2 linked regions of the Cupriavidus metallidurans CH34 genome follow. Each later gene encodes a partner of the first gene's protein in a complex. Links are inferred from orthologs where the notes say so. Each region holds a gene or a part of one and is shown in the gene's direction. Other genes may lie near its edges.

What was found. The genes of interacting proteins can lie anywhere in the genome.
Region 2: the proteins of RMET_RS28605 (region 1) and hfq are in contact, whole or in part, in a crystal structure (PDB 3VU3), measured with the Escherichia coli proteins. The link is inferred for Cupriavidus metallidurans CH34 from one-to-one orthologs.

What each region holds. Positions count from the first base shown.
Region 1 is NC_007974.2:2,352,361-2,360,350, forward strand. The notes cover bases 1-2,919. They hold RMET_RS28605 (catalase), read left to right. Parts: upstream 1-696; coding sequence 697-2,142; downstream 2,143-2,919. Other genes in these bases: RMET_RS28600 (hypothetical protein), read right to left, coding at 1-27; RMET_RS34040 (hypothetical protein), read right to left, coding at 159-317; RMET_RS28610 (ankyrin repeat domain-containing protein), read left to right, coding at 2,259-2,747; RMET_RS28615 (SDR family oxidoreductase), read right to left, coding at 2,805-2,919. Outside these bases: more of RMET_RS28615, read right to left, coding at 2,920-3,563; RMET_RS28625 (putative bifunctional diguanylate cyclase/phosphodiesterase), read left to right, coding at 5,235-7,004; RMET_RS28630 (HDOD domain-containing protein), read left to right, coding at 7,004-7,990.
Region 2 is NC_007973.1:2,278,432-2,283,862, reverse strand. The notes cover bases 1-2,895. They hold hfq (RNA chaperone Hfq), read left to right. Parts: upstream 1-1,275; coding sequence 1,276-1,515; downstream 1,516-2,895. Other genes in these bases: hflX (GTPase HflX), read left to right, coding at 1,739-2,895; der (ribosome biogenesis GTPase Der), read left to right, coding at 1-1,067. Outside these bases: more of hflX, read left to right, coding at 2,896-2,974; FtsH protease activity modulator HflK, read left to right, coding at 3,080-4,423; protease modulator HflC, read left to right, coding at 4,435-5,337. UniProt on the Escherichia coli protein: RNA chaperone that binds small regulatory RNA (sRNAs) and mRNAs to facilitate mRNA translational regulation in response to envelope stress, environmental stress and changes in metabolite concentrations.

The sequences.
Region 1 (7,990 bases):
GATGCCGCGCGCAAACCTCGCTTGCATGTCATCTCCTGCGCATGATTTTCACCTTGTAAGGATAGGAACGCAGCCTGAAAAGGCACGGTAAACCTGCCACGGGGAGGACTCAGGTCGAGCACGCGTCGCATTTGAACGGGCCGCGCCCGGCCAGCGCCTCACGATTCAATGGCGCCGGGTTCCTCATGTGCCTGCTGCCCATCGAGCTTCGCTTCGCGGCGCGCCAGCCTGGCCGATAGCCGGTACTGGCACACGAACAGCGCAATCAGGGCGATCAACGCAATGGCGGCAAGACCAAAACGGTAGACGATCCACATGGTGCGGCATGGTCGTAGTTGTCCTGCTTTCAGCCTATTCAGCCTGCTGTCCAGACACTGCAAAGAATCGACTGATACACGTCAATTTCCTGTCAATGCCGAGCACAGAATTTGACCTGATCCGAAAAATGCGAGAAAGCGGAGCCCTTCCCAGACGTAAACCACTTAATGGCCCGCTCGAAAAGTCTGTGCACTATCGCGGCCATTGATCAATACGATATGACTTGAACGACCCCTTCTGCGATAGTTGACTGCAACTCCTGCCGGCGAGTCAGTTCCCCGGCGCCCTCGGTGACGCGGCCACGAGCCGCGGCAATTCCGTCCCACAAATGTCCAGACGCGACCCTTCCGGATCGCACGACTGCATCAAGGAATGACTATGAATAAGCTCACGACCGCATTTGGCGCGCCCGTTGTCGATAACCAGAACGTTCAGACCGCCGGCCCGCGTGGCCCCGCCCTGCTCCAGGATGTCTGGTTCCTCGAAAAGCTTGCCCACTTCGACCGTGAAGTGATTCCGGAACGCCGCATGCACGCCAAGGGCGCCGGCGCTTACGGCACGTTCACGGTCACGCATGACATCACCAAGTACACGCGCGCGAACCTGTTCTCACAGGTTGGCAAGAAAACCGACCTGTTCCTGCGCTTCTCGTCGGTGGCCGGCGAGCGCGGCGCGGCCGATGCGGAACGCGACATCCGCGGCTTTGCGATCAAGTTCTACACCGAGGAAGGCAACTGGGACCTGGTGGGCAACAACACCCCGGTTTTCTTCCTGCGCGACCCCCTGAAGTTCCCCGACCTGAACCACGCCGTGAAGCGCGACCCGCGCACGGGCATGCGTAGCGCCGAAAGCAACTGGGACTTCTGGACCGGCCTGCCCGAAGCCCTGCACCAGGTCACGATCGTGATGAGTGACCGGGGTATCCCGCGCACCTGGCGTCATATGCACGGGTTCGGCAGCCATACCTACAGCTTCATCAACGCCAACATGGAGCGTTTCTGGGTGAAGTTCCACTTCGTCACCCAGCAGGGCATCCAGAACCTGACTGACGAGGAAGCTGCGGAGATCACGGGCCAGGACCGCGAATATCACCAGCGCGATCTGTTTGAATCAATCGAACGTGGCGATTTCCCGCGCTGGAAGCTCTGCGTGCAGATCATGCCGGAAGCCGAAGCCAGCAAGGTTCCCTACCACCCGTTCGACCTGACCAAAATCTGGCCGAAGAAGGACTACCCGCTGATCGAAGTCGGCGTGCTGGAACTGAACCGCAATCCGGACAACTTCTTCGCCGAAGTCGAACAGGCATCGTTCGCGCCGTCGACGATCGTCCCTGGCGTCGGTTTCTCGCCCGACAAGATGTTGCAGGGCCGTCTATTCTCGTACGGCGACGCCGCGCGCTATCGCGTCGGCGTGAATCATCACCAGATTCCGGTGAACTCGCCGAAAGCCGCGAAGTACGTCAACAGCTATCACCGCGACGGCACGATGCGCGTCGACGGCAACCGGGGGGCCGCCATCGGCTATGAGCCCAATACGAAGGGCGAGTGGGCCGAGCAACCCGACTTCCGCGAACCGCCGCTGACGCTGGAAGGCACTGCCGACCACTGGAACCATCGCGAGGACGGCGACTACTTCTCGCAGGTCGGCGCGTTGTTCCGCCTGATGTCGCCGACGCAGCAGCAGGCGCTGTTCGACAACACGGCCCGCTCGATCAAGGGTGTGTCGAAACACATCCAGCAGACCCACATCAAGCATTGCACGGCGGCTGACCCCGCCTATGGTGCGGGTGTCGCGGCTGCTATCGAGATGATCGAGGCCAAGTAAGTCCCCACTACCCATGCCTCTCCCGCCCCCGGGAGAGGCATGGGCGGAACGACTCAGCAAATCCCGAACAAACCGTCCGAGACAGGAAAATGATGATGGAACAGCCTCAAGCCACGATGTCCGCGGAAGATGAAGCGCGCATGATCGCCGCGCTGGGCCAGGTGTTCGATCTCGCGCGCAATGGCGACGCCGTGGCGCTCGCGGCGCTGATCGAACGCGGTATGCCACCGAACCTGCGTAATGAGAAGGGCGACACCCTCGTCATGCTGGCCGCCTACCATGGCCATGCGAACGCGCTGCGCACGCTGCTGGAAGTCGGCGCTTCGCCGGACATTCGCAATGCGATGGGTCAGACGCCGATCGCCGGAGCCGCCTACAAGGGCTACACCGAAATCGTCGAAATCCTGCTCGAGCATGGTGCCGACGTCGAAGGTGCCTCGCCTGACGGCCGCACGGCGCTGATGACCGCCGCAATGTTCCAGCGCACGGATATCGTCGACATACTCAAGGCGCATGGCGCCGACCCCAACGCACGCGACAACCGCGGCATGACCGCAGCCGATGCGGCGGCTTTCATGGCCGGCCGGCACGGTAGCACCCATTGACGGGCCGCCCCTCTCCGCCGAGCGAGAGGAGGACCGCCTTGATTCCACCTCAGCGCATTACCCGCGTCCCACGAACGGCATCTTGGTCGCCATGACGGTCATGAACTGCACATTGGTTTCCAGCGGCAGATTGGCCATATGCAGTACCGAGCTGGCAACGTGGGCCACATCCATCAACGGCTCCGGGCGGATCTCGCCGTTGGCCTGCGGCACGCCACGCGCCATGCGGTTGGCCATGTCGGTACCCGCGTTGCCAATATCGATCTGACCACAGGCGATGTCCCAGGGACGGCCATCGAGCGACAGGCTCTTGGTCAGCCCGGTAATCGCATGCTTGGTGGCCGTGTAGGCCACGGAATTCGGCCGTGGCGCGTGGGCGGAGATCGACCCGTTGTTGATGATGCGGCCACCACGCGGGTCCTGCGATTTCATCAGCGCGAACGCGCCGCGCGCGCACAAGAAGGCGCCGGTCAGGTTGGTGTCTACCACCGCCTTCCACTGCTCGACTGACAGTTCGTCGATGCTGACGCCCGGCGCGTTGATGCCTGCGTTATTGAACAGCACATCGAGCCGGCCGAAGCGTTCGCGGATCTTGCCGAACAAAGCGTCGACCGAGGCGGCATCACTCACATCGCACTGCACGGCCAGCGCGGTCTGGCCCGCAGCCGTAGCTTGCGCGGCCAGGGCTTCCAACGTTTCGGCGGTGCGCCCGGCCAGCACGACCTGATAACCGTCCGCGAGCATCGCCTGTGCGACTGCCTTGCCGATACCGCGCGCCGCGCCCGTGACCAGTGCGACCTTTGCCTGCTTTGTCATGCTCGATGTCTCCAATGTCTTGTGGCTGGGAAGAGTGCCACCCCTGATTCTGCCCGAAAGAACCACAGTTGTACGACAACTTCTGGGCGATCATCGGCCTCCCCTTCCATCATCGTGCGGCGCCAACCACTTCCGCCCGCTCCGCCACGATGCGCAAGCGGTCAAAGTTCATATTGGCGCCCGATGTGATCGCGACCAGCGCCAGCGAGGCGTTGCCCGCCGTCGCCGCATACTGCTTGAGCCCCGCCACGGCCAGCGCGCCGGCCGGCTCCACCAGGCTGCGCGTGTCCTGGAAGATGTCCTTGATCGCCGCGCAGAGCGCATCGGTATCCACCGTCAGCACGCCATCAAGGTACTTCTGGCAAAGCCGAAACGTCTCTTCCCCGACGCGCTTGACCGCCGTGCCATCCGAGAACAATCCCACGGTATCGAGCGTGACCCGCTCGCCAGCGGCCAGCGAACGCGCCATGGCGCAGGAATCCTCCGTTTGCACGCCGATGACCTGGACTTCCGGCCGGACCGCCTTGACATATGCCGCCACGCCTGCTGCCAGGCTGCCACCGCCGATCGGCACGAACACGGCATCAAGCGGACCGCGATGCTGCCGCAGGATCTCCATGCCCACGGTTCCTTGCCCGGCGATGACGTCGGGATCGTCGAACGCCGGGATGAACGTCAGTCCGTGTTGTTGCTGCAGGGATAGCGCATGGTCGAAGGCATCGGAATAGGACTCGCCGGCCAGCACGACTTCCACCATCCCGCTACCGTGGGCACGCACCGCATCCACCTTCACCTGCGGCGCGGATTGCGGCACGACGATGATCGCCCGCACACCAAGCCGGGCCGCGGCCAGCGCCACGCCTTGCGCGTGATTGCCGGCTGAGGCCGTGATCACGCCACGGGCAAGCGCATCGGCCGGCAGGCTGGCCATCTTGTTGTAGGCGCCGCGCACCTTGAACGAAAACACGGGCTGGTGATCCTCGCGCTTGAGCCAGACGCGGTGGCCGAGATGCGCGGACAAGGTCGGCGCCGCCTCCAGCGCGGTCTCCCGTGCCACGTCGTAGACGCGCGCGGTCAGGATGCGCCTCAGGTAATCGTCGGCGTCGCTCCAGGCGTCGTGTGCCGCTTCAAACGGCTCGGCATCGAACGACTGGCCCGGCGCAACGGCTTGGGGCACGGCAAGGGGATGGGTTAACGGCATGGCGACTCCATTCTTGAGGGGGAAATCTCTGGAAATCCCTGGAGGCGGCCATAAAAAAACCCGCCTCGTTGGGCGGGTTATTGATGTCTGTTTCGGACGCGCGCTAACCCACCATTCTCGGAATGGTGCGAATAATCGCGGCGATGCGGATGGCGAAACTGGACATGGGAATGAGTGTCACGGATTTCCCACGACTATGTCAATCCCGACACAAGCCTGGCCTTCAACTGGCGATACGCGTGTTGTAGTCGTGCCCACTGGCGTCACCCCCCTCCCGCGCCGCACTCAGCCCGATGTCGGCTCGTATTAGAATCGCCGATGTCATTCATATGACGGCGGCAGCACCAGAGGTCATGTTCCGGGCACGGGTTAGCCACGGACTGGCGTTGCCGCGGGTATCCAACCCTACAGATCACAAGAAACCAACCGATATCAGCCATGCGCCCATTGGGCTCAGGGTTGAAAGATACATGACCGCGTTCGCATTCGATGTTGCTCTGGCACCGGAGCCTGCCGATCGCAGGCGGCCCGATGCCGGCCCTGCCTACGGCGAGGCCCTGGCGTTGCTGGAGGCTTCCGGCGCGCTGGCCATGCGCGTGGACATGCAGGGACGCATTCTCGAAGCGACTGAAGCCACCGCCGAACTACTGGTCTATCCGCGCGAATACCTGCTGCGCACCTCGATCCTCGACATCATCGCGCTGGAGTCCCGCGAACGCGTGGCCATGCTGCTGACGTGCTGCGCGCAGGACCAGACCATGCGCCGCGAGCGCGTGCGCGTGGCCGGCGGTATCGGCGGGCCCAACTGGCTCGACCTGCGCGTGAGCTACCACCGCGATGCCGACGATGCGCCCAGCCTGCTGCTGTTCGGCCAAGACATCACGCATTGGGTGGAGTCGGAGCGAGACCTGACCGAGCGTGCCTTCCTGGACCCGTTGACCGGTGTCGGCAACCGCGCCTACATCGGCAAGCGGATCGAGGAATACACGTCCGGCCGCCGCGCGGGCCAGCCGTTCGCGGTTGCCCTGATGGATCTGGACGGCTTCAAGAACGTCAACGACTCGCTCGGCCACGAGTTTGGCGACGCGCTGCTCAAGGAAGTGGGCACACGCCTGCAGGACACTGTCCGCACGCGCCAAAGCGTGGCGCGGCTGGGTGGCGACGAGTTCGTGCTGATGCTCGATGACATGGAGTCCGAGGCGGACGCCATCCGCATCCTCGAGCGCGTGATCCATGTCTGCCGCCAGCCCTTCCTGCTGGGCGGCTGCCAGGTGCGCATCACCACCAGCATCGGCCTGGCCTTCTCGAACGGTTCGGCGCAATCGGAGTCGCAATGGCTGCGCCGTGCGGACCTGGCGATGTACGAGGCGAAGGCGCTCGGCAAGAACCGTTACTGCATCTACTCGCCCGAACTCGACCGCCGCCTGGACGAACAGTTCCAGATCGAGCAGAGCATGTTCGAAGCGGTGCAGAACGGAGAATTCCTGCTGCACTACCAGCCGATCGTCTGGCCCGGAAGCGGTGAAGTCTGCGCCGTGGAAGCACTGATGCGCTGGGAGCACGCAGGCCGCGATATCCGGCCCGATGTGTTCATTCCCGTCGCCGAGAAGAACGGTCTGATCAAACACCTTGGCGCGTGGGCGCTGCGCTGCGCCTGCGCGCAGCTTGCCGCCTGGGATGCGCTGGGTATCCATGTAGGCCATATGTCGGTCAACGTGTCAGCCGTGCAGTTCCTGCATCCGGGCTTCTTCGACAGCGTCCGCAATGCGATCCAGGAATCGGGCATCGGCGCCGACCGGCTACTGCTGGAAATCACCGAAAGCGCGCTGATGACCGATCCGAAGGCCGCCGAGGAACTGCTCCTTTCGCTGCGTGCGCTCGGCATCCGCTTCGCCGTCGATGATTTCGGCACCGGCTATTCGAGCCTGTCGTACCTGCGCCGCTTTCCGCTGTCGGCCCTTAAGGTCGACCGCAGCTTCGTCGCCGACATGGTCGATTCACCGCACGCGCGGACCATCGTGTCGGCCGTGCTGTCGCTGGCACGCGAACTCGGTCTCGTCGCCATTGCCGAGGGCGTGGAAACCGATGCCCAAAACAAGCTGTTGGCCGCGCAGGGCTGCAACCTTGTGCAGGGATGGCGCTTTGCACGTGCCGTCGCCGCCGCCGATTTCGAGAGCGCCGTCACCGACGGCAGGTTCGTGGTCGGCGAGGGCGAAGTCTTCGCGCCACGGGTGTCCTGATGTCCAAGTCCGATTTCTTCGAGACCCTGTGGGCACGGATGGCGCAACAGGGAGACTTCCCGACGCTTCAGTACTGTGTCGACAACATCTTCAAGACGCTCAACGCCGACCTCACCGTCGGCGAGATGGCCACAAGCGTGCTGTCGGATTTCAGCCTGTCGCAGAAGGTGATCCGGCTCGCCAACTCGGCCATGTACCGATCGTTCGGCGGCGAGGTGACCACCGTCTCGCGCGCGATCCTGGTGCTGGGCGTGGAGGCGATCAGCCACCTGACGCTCGGCATCCAGCTGCTCGACTATTTCCACGGCGTGGCGCCAAATCGTCCGCAGGCCACGCGCGCGTTGCAACGCGCGCTGGTGGCCGGCGAGATCACGCGGGCGCTGAGCCAGGCACGCGGCATCAACGAGGGCGAGGAAGCCGTCGTCTGCACGCTGATGCACCATATGAGCCGGCTGCTCATCGTGTTCTATTTCCCCGAAGAATGGGAACGCGTGGAGGCCATGTGCGCCGCGCATCCAATGACGGAAAACGAGGCCTGCCAGGAAGTGCTCGGTGTGTCGATGGTGGAAATCGCCGAGGCGGCCGCGCGAAAATGGCGGCTCCCGGGCCTGATCGCGCACGCAATGAAGCCGCGCGCGCTGTCCACGGATACCGTACTGGAAACCCATGCCGACTGGCTCGCCGCGATTGCGCAGGTCTCCGCACAGGCCGCGGCCACGATGGTGCGCGACGGCAATCAGGCATCGGTCGAGGCCTTGCTGCTGTCGCACGCGAAGGTGCTCGGCCTGGACGCCAGCGACGTCTCCGTGGCCGTGCGCCAGGCCGAGGTGCTCAATGCGTCGATTGTCGAATCCGAATCGCCGGCGCAGGATGCCACAACACTTGCCCACGGCGCGCGCCCGGATAACGTCCTGGAGCGACTGCGGCAAGGCATCGCCGAGGTGCAGCGCGAAGGCGCGGGCCGGACGGTATCGCAACTGGCACCG
Region 2 (5,431 bases), on another replicon or contig:
GCCTGGGGCTGGCGCCGCAGGACCGTGTCATCGCGGACTACCTCCGCAAGACAGGTCGCCGCGTGATGCTGGCGATCAACAAGGCCGAGGGCATGAAGTACACCTCGGTGGCCGCGGATTTCTATGAACTGGGCATGGGTGATCCGTACGCGATCTCGTCGACGCATGGCGACGGCGTGCGCGAACTGGTCGATGAAGCCCTCGACCTGGCCGTTCAGGAGCGTCCGGAACTGGCAGATCAGGAAGATGCCGGCCAGCACGGCGTCAAGATCGCCATCGTTGGTCGCCCGAACGTCGGCAAGTCCACGCTCGTGAACACCCTGATCGGCGAAGAGCGCGTGATTGCCTTCGACATGCCGGGTACCACGCGCGACGCTATCTATGTGGAGTTCGAGCGTGGCGGCAAGCCTTACACGCTGATTGACACGGCTGGCCTGCGCAAGCGCGGCAAGGTGTTCGAAGCGATTGAGAAGTTCTCGGTGGTCAAGACGCTGCAGTCGATCGCGGACGCCAATGTGGTGGTGCTGCTGCTCGATGCCCAGCAGGATATCTCCGAGCAGGACGCGCATATCGCCGGGTTCATCGTGGAGTCGGGCAGGGCGTTGGTGGTAGGCGTGAACAAGTGGGACGGCCTGGACGGCCATCAGCGCGACCGGGTCAAGCACGACCTGGAGCGCAAGTTGCAGTTCCTGAGTTTCGCGAACATCCACTTCGTATCCGCCCGCGAGCGCACCGGCATTGGCGCGCTTTTGCGCTCGGTGGACGACGCGTACGCCGCTGCGATGATCAAGCTTCCGACGCCGCAGATCACGCGGGTGCTCCAGGAAGCGGTGGAGTTCCAGCAGCCGAAGCGCGTGGGCGTGTCCCGCCCGAAACTGCGCTACGCGCACCAGGGTGGATCGAATCCGCCGATCATCGTTGTGCACGGGAACGCGCTGTCCGGCGTGACCGACGCGTACCGGCGCTACCTCGAGAACCGCTTCCGCACGGCGTTCAAACTCAAGGGAACACCGCTTCGGATCGAATTTCGTACGAACAAAAACCCGTACGCCGAATCGAAGGATTGACCAGGAAAAGGGACAGGTTTTGCCGCCAAGTTTCGTTTGCGTTCGTTTGGAACTGCGGCTAAATTCACGGTAGCGGGGAAACCCTGCTCGTAGATGCCAGCCTGGTACCGTTTTTGATCTTTTTTTGGCGCATCTTGCGCCAACTGGCTTGAACCGGGGATTTTCGTCCCCATGATCCATCACTAAATCTATAAATTTGGAGTGTGCCATGAGCAACAAAGGGCAATTGCTACAAGACCCGTTTCTGAATGCGCTGCGCAAAGAGCACGTGCCAGTTTCCATCTACCTCGTCAATGGCATCAAGCTGCAAGGCAATATCGAGTCGTTCGACCAGTACGTCGTCCTGCTGCGCAACACTGTGACGCAGATGGTTTACAAGCATGCGATTTCCACTGTCGTGCCGGCGCGCGCCGTCAATTTCCGTGTGGATGATTCTTCCGAGAGCTGATTTTTCCTCTCCCATGGGCGGCCGCATCTCCGTGCGGCCGTCGCATCGCGTGCCTCGGCTTGTCAGCCGTCTTTTCCGCCCGGAACGGGCGAACCCTTCCGTCGCTTCCCGCTTGCAACCTGAACCTGTCCCGAGCCTTACGGCGTCCGGGGGCGGCAGGCTGCGCCAACGCGGCCAGATTTTGTCTTAACAACGATCCCTTCGGCGCACTGCGTCCATCCGCTTGCAACCCAGAGCTACCTCCCAGACCGAACCGACCCGTGCCATCCTGGTTGGCGTCGACTTCGGCAAGCATGACTTCCAGGAAAGCCTTTCCGAACTGGCGCTGTTGACGACCACGGCCGGCTCGGTGCCTGTGCACACGCTGACCGGCAAGCGTTCGCGCCCCGATCCGGCACTCTTCATCGGATCCGGCAAGGCCGAGGAACTGCGGCAGGCCGCTGACGCGCTGGATGCCGATGTGGTGGTGTTCAACCACGCCTTGAGTCCTGCCCAGCAGCGCAACCTGGAGCGATTCCTGGGGCGTCATGTGATCGACCGAACCGGTCTGATCCTGGATATCTTTGGTCAGCGTGCACAGAGCCACGTCGGCAAGGTGCAGGTGGAACTGGCGCAGGTGCAGTACCAGGCGTCGCGCCTGGTTCGCGCGTGGAGCCACCTGGAACGGCAGAAGGGTGGTATCGGGATGCGCGGCGGCCCTGGCGAGCGACAGCTCGAACTGGATCGGCGGATGCTCGATGATCGAGCCAAACGACTCAAGTCCGATCTGGCGCGCCTGCAGCGCCAGCACCATACGCAGCGCCGCGCCCGGGCCCGTAATGACACGCTCAGTATCTCGCTGGTCGGATATACGAACGCCGGCAAGTCGACGCTGTTCAATGCGCTGACCAAGGCGCGGGCCTATGCGGCCGATCAGCTTTTTGCCACGCTCGATACGACCTCGCGCCGCCTGTTTCTCGACGGATTCGGCAATGTGGTGCTGTCCGACACCGTCGGGTTCATCCGGGATCTGCCGACACAACTCGTGGCGGCGTTCCGCGCCACGCTCGACGAGACCGTGCATGCCGACCTGCTCCTGCATGTGGTCGATGCATCGAGTCCAGTGCGCCACGAGCAGATCGAACAGGTCAATCGTGTGCTCGCCGAGATCGACGCCTCGGACATTCCGCAGATCGTGGTCATGAACAAGATCGATGCGGCACCAGAGCTGCTCGAACTCGGCCCCCGTGTCGAGCGAGACGAAGACGGTGTTCCAACGAAAGTGTTTGTCTCCGCCCGGGATGGCCTGGGGCTGGATGGCCTCCGCGAGGCCATCGTCGCGATGGCCCAATGGCTGTCGTCGCGGCCGGAGGCCCCGGCCCCCTATGATCCAAGGCTGGAAGGGCTGCAGCCCGCCCAGGATGGGGAGCCGTGGGACGTCGATGACGAACCAGATACCCGCCAGCAAGGTGCCAATTGATCGTTTTTGAACGAGAATCCCCGCCCGATTGGGGATTCTGGGCAAAAGTGATCAAGATGGCTGCTAGAATCCCTCTGATCCAAACTTCCCGGACCCGTGCTCTTCATGCCCCTGTTCCCTCGGAATCCTGACCCGCACATCGTGCCAGGCAGCCGCGCCCTGCGGTTTGCGCGCTGGCCGCGCCTGCGCGCCATCTTCTCGCTGAACGACCCCCGCTGGGGCCGCAACGGACAGGACGATGAAGACAAGGACAATAGCCGCCAGCAAAACCAGCGCCCGCAGGATGGCCCGCCCGATCTCGATGAGCTCTGGCGCGACTTCAATCGCCGCCTGAACGGCCTGCTGGGCCGCAAGGACAACGGCGGTGGTGGCCAGGGTTTCGGCAGTGGCCCGCGCCCGTCAGGCAAGGGTTCTAATGTCGGCATCGGCGTGATCATCGCCGCCGTGATCGGTATCTGGCTGGCCAGCGGTTTCTTCATGGTGCAGGAAGGGCAGACCGCTGTGATCCTGCAGTTCGGCAAGTTCAAGTACTCCACCGGTCCCGGTATCAACTGGCGTATGCCATGGCCGATCCAGTCGGCCGAAGTGGTAAACCTGTCGGCTGTGCGTTCGGTGGAGGTCGGTCGTGCCACGTCGATCAAGGACAGCAACCTGAAGGACTCGTCGATGCTGACGCAGGACGAGAACATCATCGACGTCCGGTTCACGGTGCAATACGACATCCAGGACGCCAGCGAATTCCTGTTCTTCAACAAGACCGACCGCGGTGGCGACGAAGAACTCGTGACGCAGGCCGCGGAAACGTCAGTGCGTGAGATCGTCGGCCGCAACAAGATGGATGCGGTGCTCTACGAGAATCGCGAGCAGATTGCGCAATCGCTGGCCAAGTCGATTCAATCGATCCTCACGGCCTACAAGACGGGTATTCGTGTGATTTCCGTCAACGTTCAGAGCGTGCAGCCGCCCGAGCAGGTGCAGGCCGCATTCGACGACGTCAACAAGGCGAGCCAGGATCGCGAGCGCGCGATCAGCGAAGGCCAGGCCTATGCGAACGACATCATTCCGCGCGCGAAGGGCACGGCGGCTCGCCTGAAGGAAGAATCGGAGGCCTACCGTTCCCGCGTGGTGGCACAGGCCGAAGGTGACGCAGCGCGCTTCCGCTCGGTGCAGTCCGAGTATGCCAAGGCACCGCAGGTCACGCGTGACCGTATTTATCTGGAGACCATGCAGCAGATCTACGCCAATTCGAGCAAGATTCTTGTCGATGCCAAGTCGGGCAATAACCTGCTGTATCTGCCGCTGGACAAGCTGATGACACAGGTGCCGGGCTCGTCGGCCGCACCGTCCTCGGCAGCGCCGGGCACGAATGCGCCGGCGGTACCGGATGCGACCACGCCGGATATCCGGTCACGTGAGTCGATGCGCAACCGCGACCGCGACATTCGCTAAGGAGACCCGTCATGAATCGACTGATTTCCTTTGTCATTGGCCTGTTTATCCTGCTGGCCGTTGCTTCGTCGATGCTGTTCGTGGTCGACCAGCGCCAGTACGCCGTCGTCTTCGCTTTCGGCGAAATCAAGCAGGTCGTGCGTGAGCCCGGTCTGCATTTCAAGCTGCCGCCGCCGTTGCAGAACGTAGTGTTCATGGATCGTCGTCTGCAGACGATCGATGTCGCAGCCAACGAGCGTTTCCTGACCGCCGAGAAGAAATCGATGGTGGTGGACTGGTTCGTGAAGTGGCGCATCACCGATCCGCGCAAATTCTTCGTGGCGTTTGGTGGCAACCTGCGCGGCGCGCAGGACCGCATGACGCAGCGTATCGATGCTGTGGCGCGTGAGGAGTTCGGCAAGCGCACCGTGGCGGATGTGGTGGCGGGCCAGCGCGAGCAGGTCATGCAGAACATCCGGGTTGGTATGGCCGAGTACGCGCAGTCGGTGGGTGTCGAGATCATCGATGTGCGCCTGAAGCGTGTGGATCTGCTGCCGGCCATCAGCGAGTCGGTCTATCGACGCATGGAGGCCGAGCGCAAGCGCGTGGCCAACGAACTGCGTTCGACTGGCGCCGCGGAAGGTGAGAAAATCCGGGCCGATGCTGATCGCCAGCGTGAGGTGGTGCTGGCCGAGGCTTATCGTGATGCGCAGGTGGTCAAGGGTGAGGGCGATGCCAAGGCTTCGCAGATCTATGCCGATGCATTCGGCAAGGATCCGAGCTTCGCCCAGTTCTGGCGCAGCATGGAGGCCTACCGCAACACGTTCCGCGACAAGGGCAACGTGATGGTGCTGGAGCCCAATTCGGACTTCTTCCGCTATATGCGTTCGCCGGGTGGCAACACCGCACCGGCCCCGTCAGGTGGCAAGAAGTAGCGTGGATGGCGCACCAGGCGCCTGATCGCGTGATTCGACAGAACCCCGGATCTTCCGGGGTTTTGTCCGGCTGGAGGGCATGAACCTTTCCCGC